DNA from 2 places in the Pseudomonas sp. No.117 genome. Region 2 is predicted to be linked to the other one. Evidence: predicted binding sites of a transcription regulator. Region 2 holds the regulator's gene; the other holds the start of a gene.

Region 1 (5,853 bases), on a different contig from region 2:
AGGTGCAGGCCGTCGTCGAGGACCAGCTCGCTGCCGACGATGAGGGGCAAGCCGACCTGGCGCGCCGCCTGCCAGGCGCGGACGATACCGCTCAGGGTACATTCGTCGGTGATGGCCAGCGCCCGGTAGCCCAGCGCCTTGGCCCGTTCGAACAACTCGAGGGCGCTGGACGCCCCACGCTGGAAACTGAAATTCGACAGGCAATGCAATTCGGCGTAGCCGCTCATGCGAACCAGCCCTGAATCCACCAGGGTTCCTCTTCGCCGTAACGCCGAAAGGCCCAGGCTTGGCGGCCATCGGCCACCTCGATGCGGTAGTAGTCGCGGCGCTGGTCACCACCGTCCCACCAACCGCTCTCGATACGTTCGGGGCCGGCGAGCACCCGCCGCGGTTGTCCTTCGAGCGAGCGCGGTTCGCTGAGCAGCCAGCCCGGACGCAAGCCGGGCAGCCTGCTTTCCAGGCGGCCTTGGTGGCGCCAGACCAGGGCTCGCTCGGGTCGATGATCCGCCTGGATGCCGAGGCCGAGCACCGCATCCTCGCCCAGCCGGGCGCGTAGCCGCTCGCGCAACACCTCCCAGCCCACTGCCTGGGCCGGTCGTTCATCGAACAGGCCATGGCGCTCGGGCACGAAGAGCGGCAACTCTTCGCTTTCCAGGCGCAGCGCCAGGACCGGCGCCACCACCTGCAGCTGTTCGAGCCGGCCACGGGCGAACTCGAACAGCAGCGCGGCATCGCGTTCGGGGGCCAGCAACCCTATGGTGAGCGTCGTGGCCGGGCCCTGGCGATGCTCCAGCCACAGCAGGAAACGTTGCACGCCGCGGTCGCGGCTGGCCAGCCAGACGGCCAGGTCGGCGGTGAGGCGGCGCAGCGGGAACAGCAGCGCCTGGTGGGACTCGACCTCGAAATTGAGCTCCACCCGCGCCACGAAACGATCGGGCGGCCGGTAGAACTCCAGCGCCAGGCTGCGACTGCCGCGCAGCAGATCCAGCTGTTGCAGCAGCTCCGGGGCGAAGCGCCGGGCCAGAGCGGCCCGGGGCAAGGCCTGCAACTGCTCCAGCCGGCGAATGCCCATGCGCGCCAGCGCCTGGGCCTGCTGGGGAAGGAACCCGGCCCGCTCCACGGGCAGGCGGTCGAGCAGAGGCGGCAGGTCGTCCAGGGAGACGGCCAGGCCATCGGCGACGTTGGTCAGCATCCGCGCCGCCACCGGATTGGGCGCCAGCGCCAGGCGATGGCGAAAGCCCAGGGCCTGGAGCTCCTGGCGCAGGCGCCGCTCCAGCCGCGGCCAAGGGCCCAGCAACGGCAGGCTGGACTGCACTTCCAGCAGCAGGGCTCGGGGATAGTAGCGGCTGACCTGGGAGCTGAAGCCATACCCCCAGGCCGCCAGCAGCGCCTCGGCGGTCTCGATGAGCGCCGGATCGTGCTCCTGCTGCTCGAAATCGCGGGTCAGCGCCTGGGCGGCGGCCAGCGTCAGGCCGGGACGCAGCCCCAGGGCCCGCGCAGCCGGATTGACCGCCTGGAGCAGGCGACGCTGGGGCGGTCCGGAGAGCAGTACCAGCGGCCGCTCCGGCTGTGGATGGCGCCGCAGCACGGCATCCAGCGCCAGCTGCGGAAAGAGGATGCAGGCCCAGCGCATGGCAAGCTCAAGCGCCGCCGGCCAGGCTGAGCACCGCGGGTTGACCGCCCCGGCACTTGTGGACGTGCAGCCGTTCGAGGGGGGCCCTGAGTTCCAGCCGCAAAGCGGCCGGTGAGGGATTGCCCAAGGCGGCGGCCGGACGCAGGGCGAAGGCCAGGGTGCGACCGCTTTCGGCGGCGACCTGCAAACGGCGCAGCTGACGATCGTCGGCCCGCTCGGGCCAGCAGAGCACCGCACCGAAACAGCCGGAGCGCAGGCATTGCTCGGCAGCCCAGAGCACCTCGGCGCCCTGGGCGCGGATCACCACCAGCGACTCCAGCGCCACTCCCGCCGCCTGCCAGGCCAGGGCATAGGGCAGCAGCGGGGGCCCGATGAGGGCGATGCGTTCGGCGGCCTGACTCAATCGCGCCAGGGTCGGCCAGAGCAGGCGCAGTTCACCCTGGCCTGGCCCGGCGAGCAATACTTCGGTCAGAGCAGCCTCCGGCCACCCCGCCCCGGGTAGATGGGCATCCAGGGCCGCGACGCCGGTGGGCTGTCGGCTACGCCGGGCCTCGGGGCTGGCCTGCCCCTTCCAGAGACGCCGCTCCTCGAACAGCCGGGCCAGGCCGGCGTTGCCGCTCATGCCGGCGAACCTGCAGGGGTGTTATCCATGGCCATCGCCTCTATCTGTATATGCATACAGTATTAGAGGCGATTCGCGTTGCGGTCAAGTCGAACCGCTACCCCTGGGGAGGAAAAGGATCCGCTAGATCCAGATCACCACCCCGACGAGGGCGGCCAGCAGCAGCCACTGCTCGAGGTAGTAGCGGAAGCGGTTGCGCTTCTTCAGCGCCTTGCCCCGCTGGCGGATGCGGTAGAGATGCTTGAAGGCCCGGTTGAGGCCACCGGTCCTGTCGCTGTCGTCATTGGGCGAGGCAGCCGCGGCCAGCAGGGTGCCGCTGACCCAACGATTGAAGGCCCCGGCCCAGCGATAGCGCAGCGGACGCTCCACGTCGCAGAACAGGATGATGCGATCCTGATCGGTGGTGTTCTCGGCGTAATGGATGAAGGTCTCGTCGAACACCACCGCCTGGCCATCGCGCCAGTGATAGCGCTGGCCGTCCACCTCAATGAAGCAGCGCGGATCGTTGGGCGTGGCCAGGCCCAGGTGATAGCGCAGGGAGCCGCCATAGGGATCGCGATGCCGCACCAGCCGCGAACCCGGCGGCAGTTCGGCGAACATGGCCGCCTTGACCGTACCAATGCCCCGCAGCAATTCGGTGGTGCGCGGGCAGAGCTGCATGGCGGAGGGGTGGCTGTCGCCGTACCACTTCAGGTAGAAGCGCTTCCAGCCGCTCTTGAAGAAGGAATTGAAGCCGGCGTCGTTGTGCTCGGCGGATTTCTTGATCTGGCCGGCGCGCAACAGGGCCAGCGCCTCGTCGCGGATGAGCTGCCAGTTGTCCTGCAGCACCTGGAGTTCGGGAAAGCGCCCCACCTCGTGGTAGGGCTCGTTGGGCACCCGCGAGGTCAGGAACATGAAGGTGTTGAGCGGGGCCAGGAAGGTCGAGTGATCACTCAGCTGACGCAGGAAACGATGGCGCACCCGGCCACGCAGGTGCACGTACAAGACACAGAGAAAAAAACCACCGATAACGAACCACTTCACGCGTCGCTGTCCTGAATTTGAATGTATCAGGATGTTATACGCCTCACGTCCAGCCAGGCCTAGTCTTTACAGTCTGACCATTAGCTGAAGCCGGGCGAAGTAGGGCCGCGTGGCCCTGTGAGCCGTAGCGGCCATCTTGTATCCTGCAGGTGACAATTCGAGTGCCCGGAGGGCCTCATCATGCGTGCGTTGCTGTATGGCCTGCTGCTCGCGAGCGGCGTGGTGGCCGCCCAGGATGTCTACAAGTGCGTGGACGACCAGGGCCGGACGACCTACACTCAGGGCGCCTGCCCGACCGCCAGCCAGATCACCACCATCCCCCTGCAGAGCCTGCCCGACAGCAACGGCTTCACGCCGCCGCCCAAGCCCGCCACGCCGCCTCCAGCCACGGCCCCACGCGAGGTCAACGTGGTGCCGTCGCCCACCTCCAGCCGCCAGCGTCCGGTCGACGACATCACCGTGGTCGGTGGCTCGTCGTCCTCTTCCAGCTCGCGCCAGCAGACCGAGGTGCGCGGCTCCGGCATCATCTACCAGCCAGTGCCGATCTACATCGAGCGCCGTCCACGCAACGAGACCTGGCACATGGTGCCCCATCCCCAGGCCGCGCAGCCCCAGCCGCCGGCGGCTCCGCCGCCGCCGAACCGGGGCATCCCGATCGATCGCTAGTGGGGTGTCTCAGAAGTCATCCAGACCATATTGGCGACGCTTTTGCGGGCCTCGCGGCGTCGCCACCCCTCGCCATGGCCCTGCCACGACCCGGCGTGGCGCCTAGCCAGGACCAAGAGAGCACTCGCCAATGCCTGTGCGAACGTCTGCACCACCCCACTAGAGTTTGTGCAGGAAGTTGACGACGAACTTGCGCCCCTCGGTGCGGTTCTCGGCGTCCTGCTCGACGTAGCTGTTGACGGTGATCAGGTTCCGCCTGGAGAAGGCATAGGTGAAACCCGGCCCCCAGGCCCAGACCTTCTCGCGGCGTCCGCTCACGTCATGTCCATCCACCTGGGTATCGGTGATCTGCTTGAGCCAGTAGCCACTCAGGCCGACGCTGAGCCGATCGTTCAGCGCGTATTGGGTGGCGAAGTTGGCATGCACCGCCTGGCCGGCCCGGGTGTCGGAGACATCGCCGAAGCTGCGCAGCGGCTGGTCGTTCTTACCGTTCCACAGGTACCAGAAGCGCCCAGTGACCGACCACTGGGAGGTCAGCCAATAGGTGGTGGCGTAGTAGGGATTGAAGGACCAAAAGTTACTGCCCGGGTTGATCGCCCGGTCGCGGTCGTAGCGACCGGTGGGCGCAACGATCTCGGCCTCGATACGCTGTGCCCAGCGCGGGCCGCCATCGGGCCTGGTGGTGGTGGGCAATTGCAGGAAGGCGCCCAGGGTCAGGTCCCCTACCCCCTCACGGGCGCTCAGGGCCTGGCCGCCGAGGCCGTCGTCGACCTCGGCGTGGGCCAGCCAGGGCAGGATGGCGGTGAAGCCGGGCATGGCCCCGTTGGCCAGCGGCTGGCCGACATAGATCAGCTGACTGACCGGCGCGAAGGTGGTGAGGTCCTGTTTGGGCAACGGCAGCTTGCGCCCATTCTGATCGTTGAAACGACTGGTCTTGCCGTAGAGGAGATATTCCTCCCAGTACCAGCCGGGTCCGTCCGGCGCCGGCGCGCCATCGTAGAAACTGGTGGAGCCGAGGTTCAGGCCGGGCAGGTCGTAGGCCTGGGTCAGGGTGGAACAGCCGCTGGCCGCGGCCAGCAGAGCGAGACTAAGGGTTTTGCGCATGACGTCATCCTGGGAATTGTTCTTGTTGTGGGAAAACGTGATCGCCGCGCCGGGCGAGCGCGGCGATCCGGCTCAGACGTAACTGGCGGCCAGGCCGCCATCCACCGGCAGGTTGGCGCCATTGATCCAGCGCGAGGCATCGCTGCAGAGGAAGGCGATCACCTCGGCCACCTCGTCGGCCAAGGCGGGGCGCAGCATGCGCTGGCTGTCGCGGGCGACCCGCTCCTCGCCGAGCATGCTGACGAAGTCGCCGAGGATGGGGGTGAACACCGGCCCCGGTGACACGCAATTCAGCCGCACGCCGAATTCGCGCAGCCAGGTCTGGGACTGCACGAAGCTCCAGACGATGAGCGCCTCCTTGAAGTACTGGTAGCAGGTCGCCTGTGCCACCGGGTGGGCGGCCAGCCAGGCCTGGGCCTCGGCGAAGTCGGCGATCCGGGCCAGCTCGCGATGCTGCTCCAGGCGCTGTGGCCATTCGGCGCCAAGGATGGAGGCGACGTTGACGATGGCCCCGCCCTGCCCCAGGCGCCCGACCAGGTGCTGGCTGAGCAGGCGCAGGCCGAGGTAGTTGACCCGCGCCACCGCTTCCGCCGGCGCCGTGCCCGGTACCCCGGCGATGTTGCAGAGGCCGTGCAGGCGGTCCGGCAGCCGACTCACCAGGGTAGCGATGCTGTCCGGGTCGCCCAGGTCGGCCTGGTGGAATTCATCCAGGCTGAGCTGGGGTTGGTTGCGGTCGACACCGATCACGGTGGCGCCGTGGAAGCGGGCCAGGCGCGCCAGTTCGGCGCCGATACCGGAGGCCACG
Region 2 (5,853 bases):
TGTCCGCTGGTCGGGTGCAGTCGGTGGCGGTCAAGCTGGTGGTGGAGCGCGAGCGCGAGATCCGCGCCTTCGTCCCCGAAGAATACTGGGAAATCCACGCTGACCTGGCCACGCCGAAAAAGGCCCAGGTACGCTTCGAGGTGGTGCGCGAGAAGGGCGAAGCCTTCAAGCCGCTGAACGAAGCCCAGGCCAAGGCCGCCCTGGCCAAGTTGGAAAAGGCCGCCTATCGCATCACCAAGCGCGAGGACAAGCCGACCAGCAGCCGGCCTTCGGCACCTTTCATCACCTCCACCCTGCAGCAGGCGGCGAGCAATCGCCTGGGCTTCGGGGTGAAGAAGACCATGATGATGGCCCAGCGTCTCTATGAGGCCGGCTACATCACCTATATGCGTACCGACTCGACCAACCTGTCGGGCGATGCCATCGCCATGGCCCGCGGCTACATCGAGAGCGAATTCGGCAAGCAGTACCTGCCGGAAAAGGCCAATGTCTACGGCAGCCGCGAAGGTGCTCAGGAAGCGCACGAGGCTATCCGCCCGTCCGACGTCAACGTCAAACCCAACAGCCTGTCGGGCATGGAGCGGGACGCCGAGCGCCTGTACGAACTGATCTGGCGCCAGTTCCTGGCCTGCCAGATGCCGCCGGCCGAGTACCTGTCCACCACGGTGACCGCCGCGGCAGGGGACTTCGAGCTGCGTGCCCGCGGCCGCATCCTCAAGTTCGATGGCTACACTCGCGTGCTGCCGCAGCAGAGCAAGCCGGGCGACGACGACGTCCTGCCTGAGATGAAGCAGGGCGAGGACCTCGGCCTGGTCAAGCTCGACCCGAGCCAGCACTTCACCAAGCCGCCGGCGCGCTTCTCCGAAGCCAGCCTGGTCAAGGAGCTGGAGAAGCGTGGCATCGGCCGGCCCTCCACCTATGCTGCCATCATTTCCACCATCCAGGATCGTGGCTACGTGACGGTGCACAACCGCCGTTTCTATGCCGAGAAGATGGGCGACATCGTCACCGATCGCCTCAACGAAAGCTTTGCCAACCTGATGGACTTCAGCTTCACCGCCAACATGGAAGGCAACCTGGACAACGTGGCCCAGGGCGAGCGGGACTGGAAGAACCTGCTCGACGAATTCTATGGCGACTTCAAGCAGAAGCTGGAAACCGCCGAGGCCGGCGAGAAGGGCATGCGGGCCAACCAGCCCACCCTGACCGACATTCCCTGCCAGGTCTGCGGCCGGCCGATGATGATCCGCACCGCCTCCACCGGGGTCTTCCTCGGCTGCTCGGGCTATGCCCTGCCGCCCAAGGAGCGCTGCAAGGCCACCATCAACCTGGTGCCGGGCGACGAGATCGCCGAGGACGACGAGGGCGAGTCCGAGTCCCTGGTCCTGCGCGGTAAGCACCGTTGCCCCATCTGCAGTACCGCGATGGATGCCTACCTGATCGACGAGCACCGTAAGCTGCACGTCTGCGGCAACAACCCGGATTGCCCGGGCTACGAGATCGAAGAGGGTAGCTATCGCATCAAGGGCTACGAGGGGCCGTCGCTGGAATGCGACAAGTGCGGCAGCGAGATGCAACTCAAGACCGGCCGCTTCGGCAAGTTCTTCGGCTGTACCAACCCGGCCTGCAAGAACACCCGCAAGTTGCTCAAGAACGGCGAGCCGGCCCCGCCGAAGATGGATGCCGTGCCCATGCCGGAGCTGCGTTGCGAGAAGGTCGACGATACCTATGTGCTGCGTGACGGTGCCTCGGGCCTGTTCCTCGCCGCCAGTGGTTTCCCGAAGAATCGCGAGACCCGCGCGCCGCTGGTCAGCGAATTGCTGCCCCATCGCGACGAGATCGATCCCAAGTACCATTATCTGCTCAGTGCCCCGGTGAAGGATGGCGAGGGGCGTCCGGCGGTGATCCGCTTCAGCCGCAAGACCAAGGAGCAATACGTGCAGACCGAGGTCGAGGGCAAGCCCACCGGCTGGAAGGCCTTCTATGACGGCAAGAAGTGGCAGGTGGAAGAGAAGCGCTAGGGCATAGTCGACCCTGGCGGAGAGAAGCCGACCGGTGCGCCGGTCGCAGGAGAAGGGCATGGCCAACGAGCGTTACACCCGGACCAACCAGAAGCTCTATTTCGCCGGCCTGGCGCTGGACAGCTGGCGCTCGGCCCAGGCCGCGCCCTCGGCGCATAGCCAGGGGCGTATCATGGCCGAACGCGAAGCCAGCCTGTTCCACCTCCACGGGGCCCTGCTGGGGCTCTGCCAGGAAGTGGCGGGTTTCTACCGGCATCCCACCATGGAGGCCACCTCCCTGGCAGTCTTGCTCGCCCCCGAGGCGCTGCACGAGACGCCCAGTCCGGAGATGGGTGAACTGGCGGAGCTGGCCGGTAATCCGGAAACCTGGCTCGCGCGGCTGATCGCCGAGTACCAGCGCCTGCTGCAGCCGCCCCAGGCACCCCGTCGCCCCAAGCAGGATCCGACGCTGCCGTTGATCGAAGCGGTCAGTCTCGAGCCGGCCGAGCCGGAGTTGGGACTGGACGAGGTGGAAGCTTGGCGGCAAAGCCTCAAGCAGACGGCGCTCCGGTTTCGCGGCGCCATGACCGAGTGGTAGGGCCGGCAGTTCTGGTATCCCACCCTTGGCGGCCGTCAGGACGATGGCCTTGCAGACCGTCGAAAAAGGCTCAGGCAAGTCAGCCTCTCAGACCCCACGCTGTTACACTGTCCGCTTAGCTGTGGAGATACTGAATGACTACTGCCTACCTGGAAATCGTTGAACTCTCCGATGGTCGCATCGTGTTGCGCCGTGCGGACGACGAGGAAGCCCTCGTTACCCTGGAGTTCTCCAGCGATGCCAAGGATTTCCTGCATGGACAGCAGATAGAGGTGGCCAAGGCCATGTTCAACCTGGGCGTGCAGATGGCCGGTCGACTGGCCGAAGGCGATAGCCTGCAACGCGACGATCAACCGCGCGTCCTGCACTGATCCCTCATTGAGATACCGGCATTCTGTTCTGGAATGCCGTCCTTACGCCTCGTATCGCCCGTCTTCCATCACGCGAATCTGATGTTCAGGCTCTGGCTGCTGCCCTGGGCCGCGGCGCGCGCCAGTTGCTGCTTGCCCGCGTCACTCAGGTCGTGCAGCCAGCTGATCACCGTATGGCTCTGCCCCTTGCGCAGCACCTCGCAGGCCAGTTGCAGCGTCTTGGCCGCGCTGGGCGTTTGCAGCAGGAGTACCCGCTCGGGATTCAGGTGGGTACTGCGCAGCCAGGCATTGCTCAGCAGGGAGGGCGGGGTGACCAGGGTCAGCCAGCGCGCATCGTCCTTCTCGCTGAGTTGGCGCAGGATGGGCGCGAGCAGTTGCAGGCATTGCTCCTGGCTACCGTGCAGGGACATCTCGCTGAAGGTGTCCGGCAGCGGCGCAACCGGCAGTTCCCGTACCGGCTTGCCAGGCTTGGGCAGGAAGGCGGTCAGCTCCTGCAGCAGCAGGGGGGCCAGCTCCCGCTCTTGAACGGACGAGCGCGGTGCATCGAACATCAGGGGAAATTGCATGGCGACCTCCTCGAGGCGACTTGATCAAATCCACTTGAGGTCATGTACCACCACTACATGACGTCAATGTTCTCCGGCCTGGTCTTGAGCGCTTTCTGGAGCGCAAACCGATACCCCCGATCAAGACTTCGGCGCAAGGCGAAAAGCAGTTGAATAGGGGCTGGCGATGAGGCCAGCCCTGGACGTCAGCGGCGGATGACGCCGACGCTTAACCCTTCGATGGCGAATTCCTGGGTGGAAAGATCGACTTCGATAGGGGAGAACTCGGGATTTTCCGCCAGCAGGGTGACCTGGTTGCCCGAGCGCTTGAATCTCTTCACGGTGACCTCGTCGCCCACCCGGGCCACGACGATCTGGCCGTTGTGCACCTCGCGGGTCACATGCACGGCGAGAAGGTCGCCATCTAGGATGCCGACGTCCTTCATGCTCATGCCCTTGACCTTGAGCAGGTAGTCGGCACGCGGCTGGAAGAAGGCCGGATTGATGGCGCAGTTCTCCTCGACGTTCTGCTCCGCCAGGATGGGGGCACCGGCAGCGACCCGACCGATGACCGGCAGGCTTTCGTCGGCCTTGCGCGAGGTATCCAGCCCCGGAATGCGGATGCCCCGGGAAGCGCCCGGCGTCATCTCGATGGCGCCCTTGCGCGCGAGGGCCTTCAAATGCTCCTCGGCCGCGTTCGGCGATTTGAAACCAAGCTCCTGCGCGATCTCCGCGCGGGTGGGCGGAAAGCCATTGGCTTCTAGGCAACGCTTGATGAAGGCCAGGATCTCGGCTTGTCGCGGTGTCAGTTTCAGCATGATGCACGTCGCGTCGTCTAATGATGCTGTGATTATATACAGTAACTTCGGGTGGCAGGCAAGGCCGTCGCCCAGGCTTCTGACGACAGGCTGGATTGCGCACCAGTGGCGGCCAAGGGGTGGGGAAGGCCGCTGGTTTCCGCGAGTCTCGCACCGGGCCGACATTGACTCCGATAGCGTTTGAAACATATGTTTCAAACGGAATTCATCTACCGAGGCAGATCATGGCGCAGTCGGATACCGTTGAGCGCATCCTGGATGCGGCCGAGCAGCTGTTCGCCGAGCGTGGGTTCGCCGAAACCTCGCTGCGGCTCATCACCACGCGGGCCGGGGTGAACCTGGCGGCGGTCAATTACCACTTCGGCTCCAAGAAGGCGTTGATCCAGGCGGTGTTCTCGCGCTTCCTCGATCCCTTCTTCTTCAATCTGGATCGAGATCTGGATCAGTGGCAGCCGCAGAATGGCGAGCAGATGAGCCTGGAGACGCTGCTGAATCTGCTGGTCGATCATTCGATCGCCATCAAGCCGCGGCATGGCAACGATCTCTCGGTGTTCATGCGGCTGCTGGGCCTAGCGTTCAGCCAGAGCCAGGGCCACCTGCGCAAGTATCTCGAGCAGAACTATGGCCGCGCCTTCCGGCGTTTCCTGTTGCTGATGAATCATGCGGTACCCGAGATCCCGCCGCTGGAGCTGTTCTGGCGCGCCCACTTCATGCTCGGCGCCGCGGTGTTCAGCATGTCCGGCATCAAGGCGTTGCGGGCCATCGGCGAGAACGACTTCGGCGTCGATACCCATACCGAGCAGGTGCTGCGGCTGATGGTGCCCTTTCTCGCCACCGGCATGCGCGCGCCCACCGCGATGCACGAGCCTGAGCTGGCCCGGGCGCAGTATCGGCCACGGCGGTCGACGCCCGTCGAGGCGGCCGAGACCTACTAGGCTGCGGGGGCGAGGGTGGCTGGGGTAAGCTTGCGTCCCTTTCACGGCGCCGTGCGCCGGAGCATTCGGACGAGGTACCCATGCAAGGCTCCCTGATGGTCGATATCGCTGGCACCTGGCTCACCGCCGAGGATCGGCAGTTGCTGCGCCAGCCGGAGGTGGGCGGACTGATCCTGTTCGCCCGCAACATCGAAACCCCGGGGCAGGTCCGCGAGCTGTGTCGGGCGATTCGCGCGGTGCGGCCGGAGCTGCTGCTGGCAGTGGACCAGGAGGGCGGTCGTGTCCAGCGGCTGCGGCGCGACGTGGTGCGCCTGCCGGCCATGGGCCAGTTGGCCGGACGCGCGGACAGCGTCGAGCTGGCTCGGCTCTGTGGCTGGTTAATGGCGACCGAAATCCTGGCGGTAGGACTGGACTTCAGCTTCGCCCCGGTACTCGACGTCGACCATCAACGCAGCCAGGTCATAGGGGCGCGCTCCTTCGGCAGCGCCGAGCAGGTGATCGAACTGGGCGGCGCCTTCATCGCCGGCATGAACGCGGCCGGCATGGCCGCCACTGGCAAGCACTTCCCTGGACACGGCTGGGCCGA

What was found. Region 2 encodes LexA, which represses DNA repair genes until DNA is damaged. Its sites were predicted from a motif close to CTGTNTNNNNANACAG; they were not measured.
Region 1: imuA (translesion DNA synthesis-associated protein ImuA) is a predicted target of LexA. The motif match lies at 2,300-2,315, and genes of this name have one in related genera.

Annotation. Positions count from the first base shown of each region.
Region 1 is NZ_BAAJNP010000005.1:452,670-458,522, forward strand. It holds gene ACYJP6_RS14940 (error-prone DNA polymerase) at 1-227, opposite strand, end outside; gene ACYJP6_RS14945 (Y-family DNA polymerase) at 224-1,633, opposite strand; gene imuA (translesion DNA synthesis-associated protein ImuA) at 1,641-2,255, opposite strand; gene lpxO (lipid A hydroxylase LpxO) at 2,379-3,278, opposite strand; gene ACYJP6_RS14960 (DUF4124 domain-containing protein) at 3,459-3,944, shown strand; gene ACYJP6_RS14965 (SphA family protein) at 4,104-5,048, opposite strand; gene ACYJP6_RS14970 (coniferyl-alcohol dehydrogenase) at 5,121-5,853, opposite strand, start outside.
Region 2 is NZ_BAAJNP010000009.1:78,472-84,324, forward strand. It holds gene topA (type I DNA topoisomerase) at 1-2,021, shown strand, start outside; gene ACYJP6_RS21325 (DUF6586 family protein) at 2,080-2,598, shown strand; gene ACYJP6_RS21330 (hypothetical protein) at 2,733-2,969, shown strand; gene sulA (SOS-induced cell division inhibitor SulA) at 3,038-3,535, opposite strand; gene lexA (transcriptional repressor LexA) at 3,721-4,332, opposite strand; gene ACYJP6_RS21345 (TetR/AcrR family transcriptional regulator) at 4,557-5,267, shown strand; gene nagZ (beta-N-acetylhexosaminidase) at 5,348-5,853, shown strand, end outside.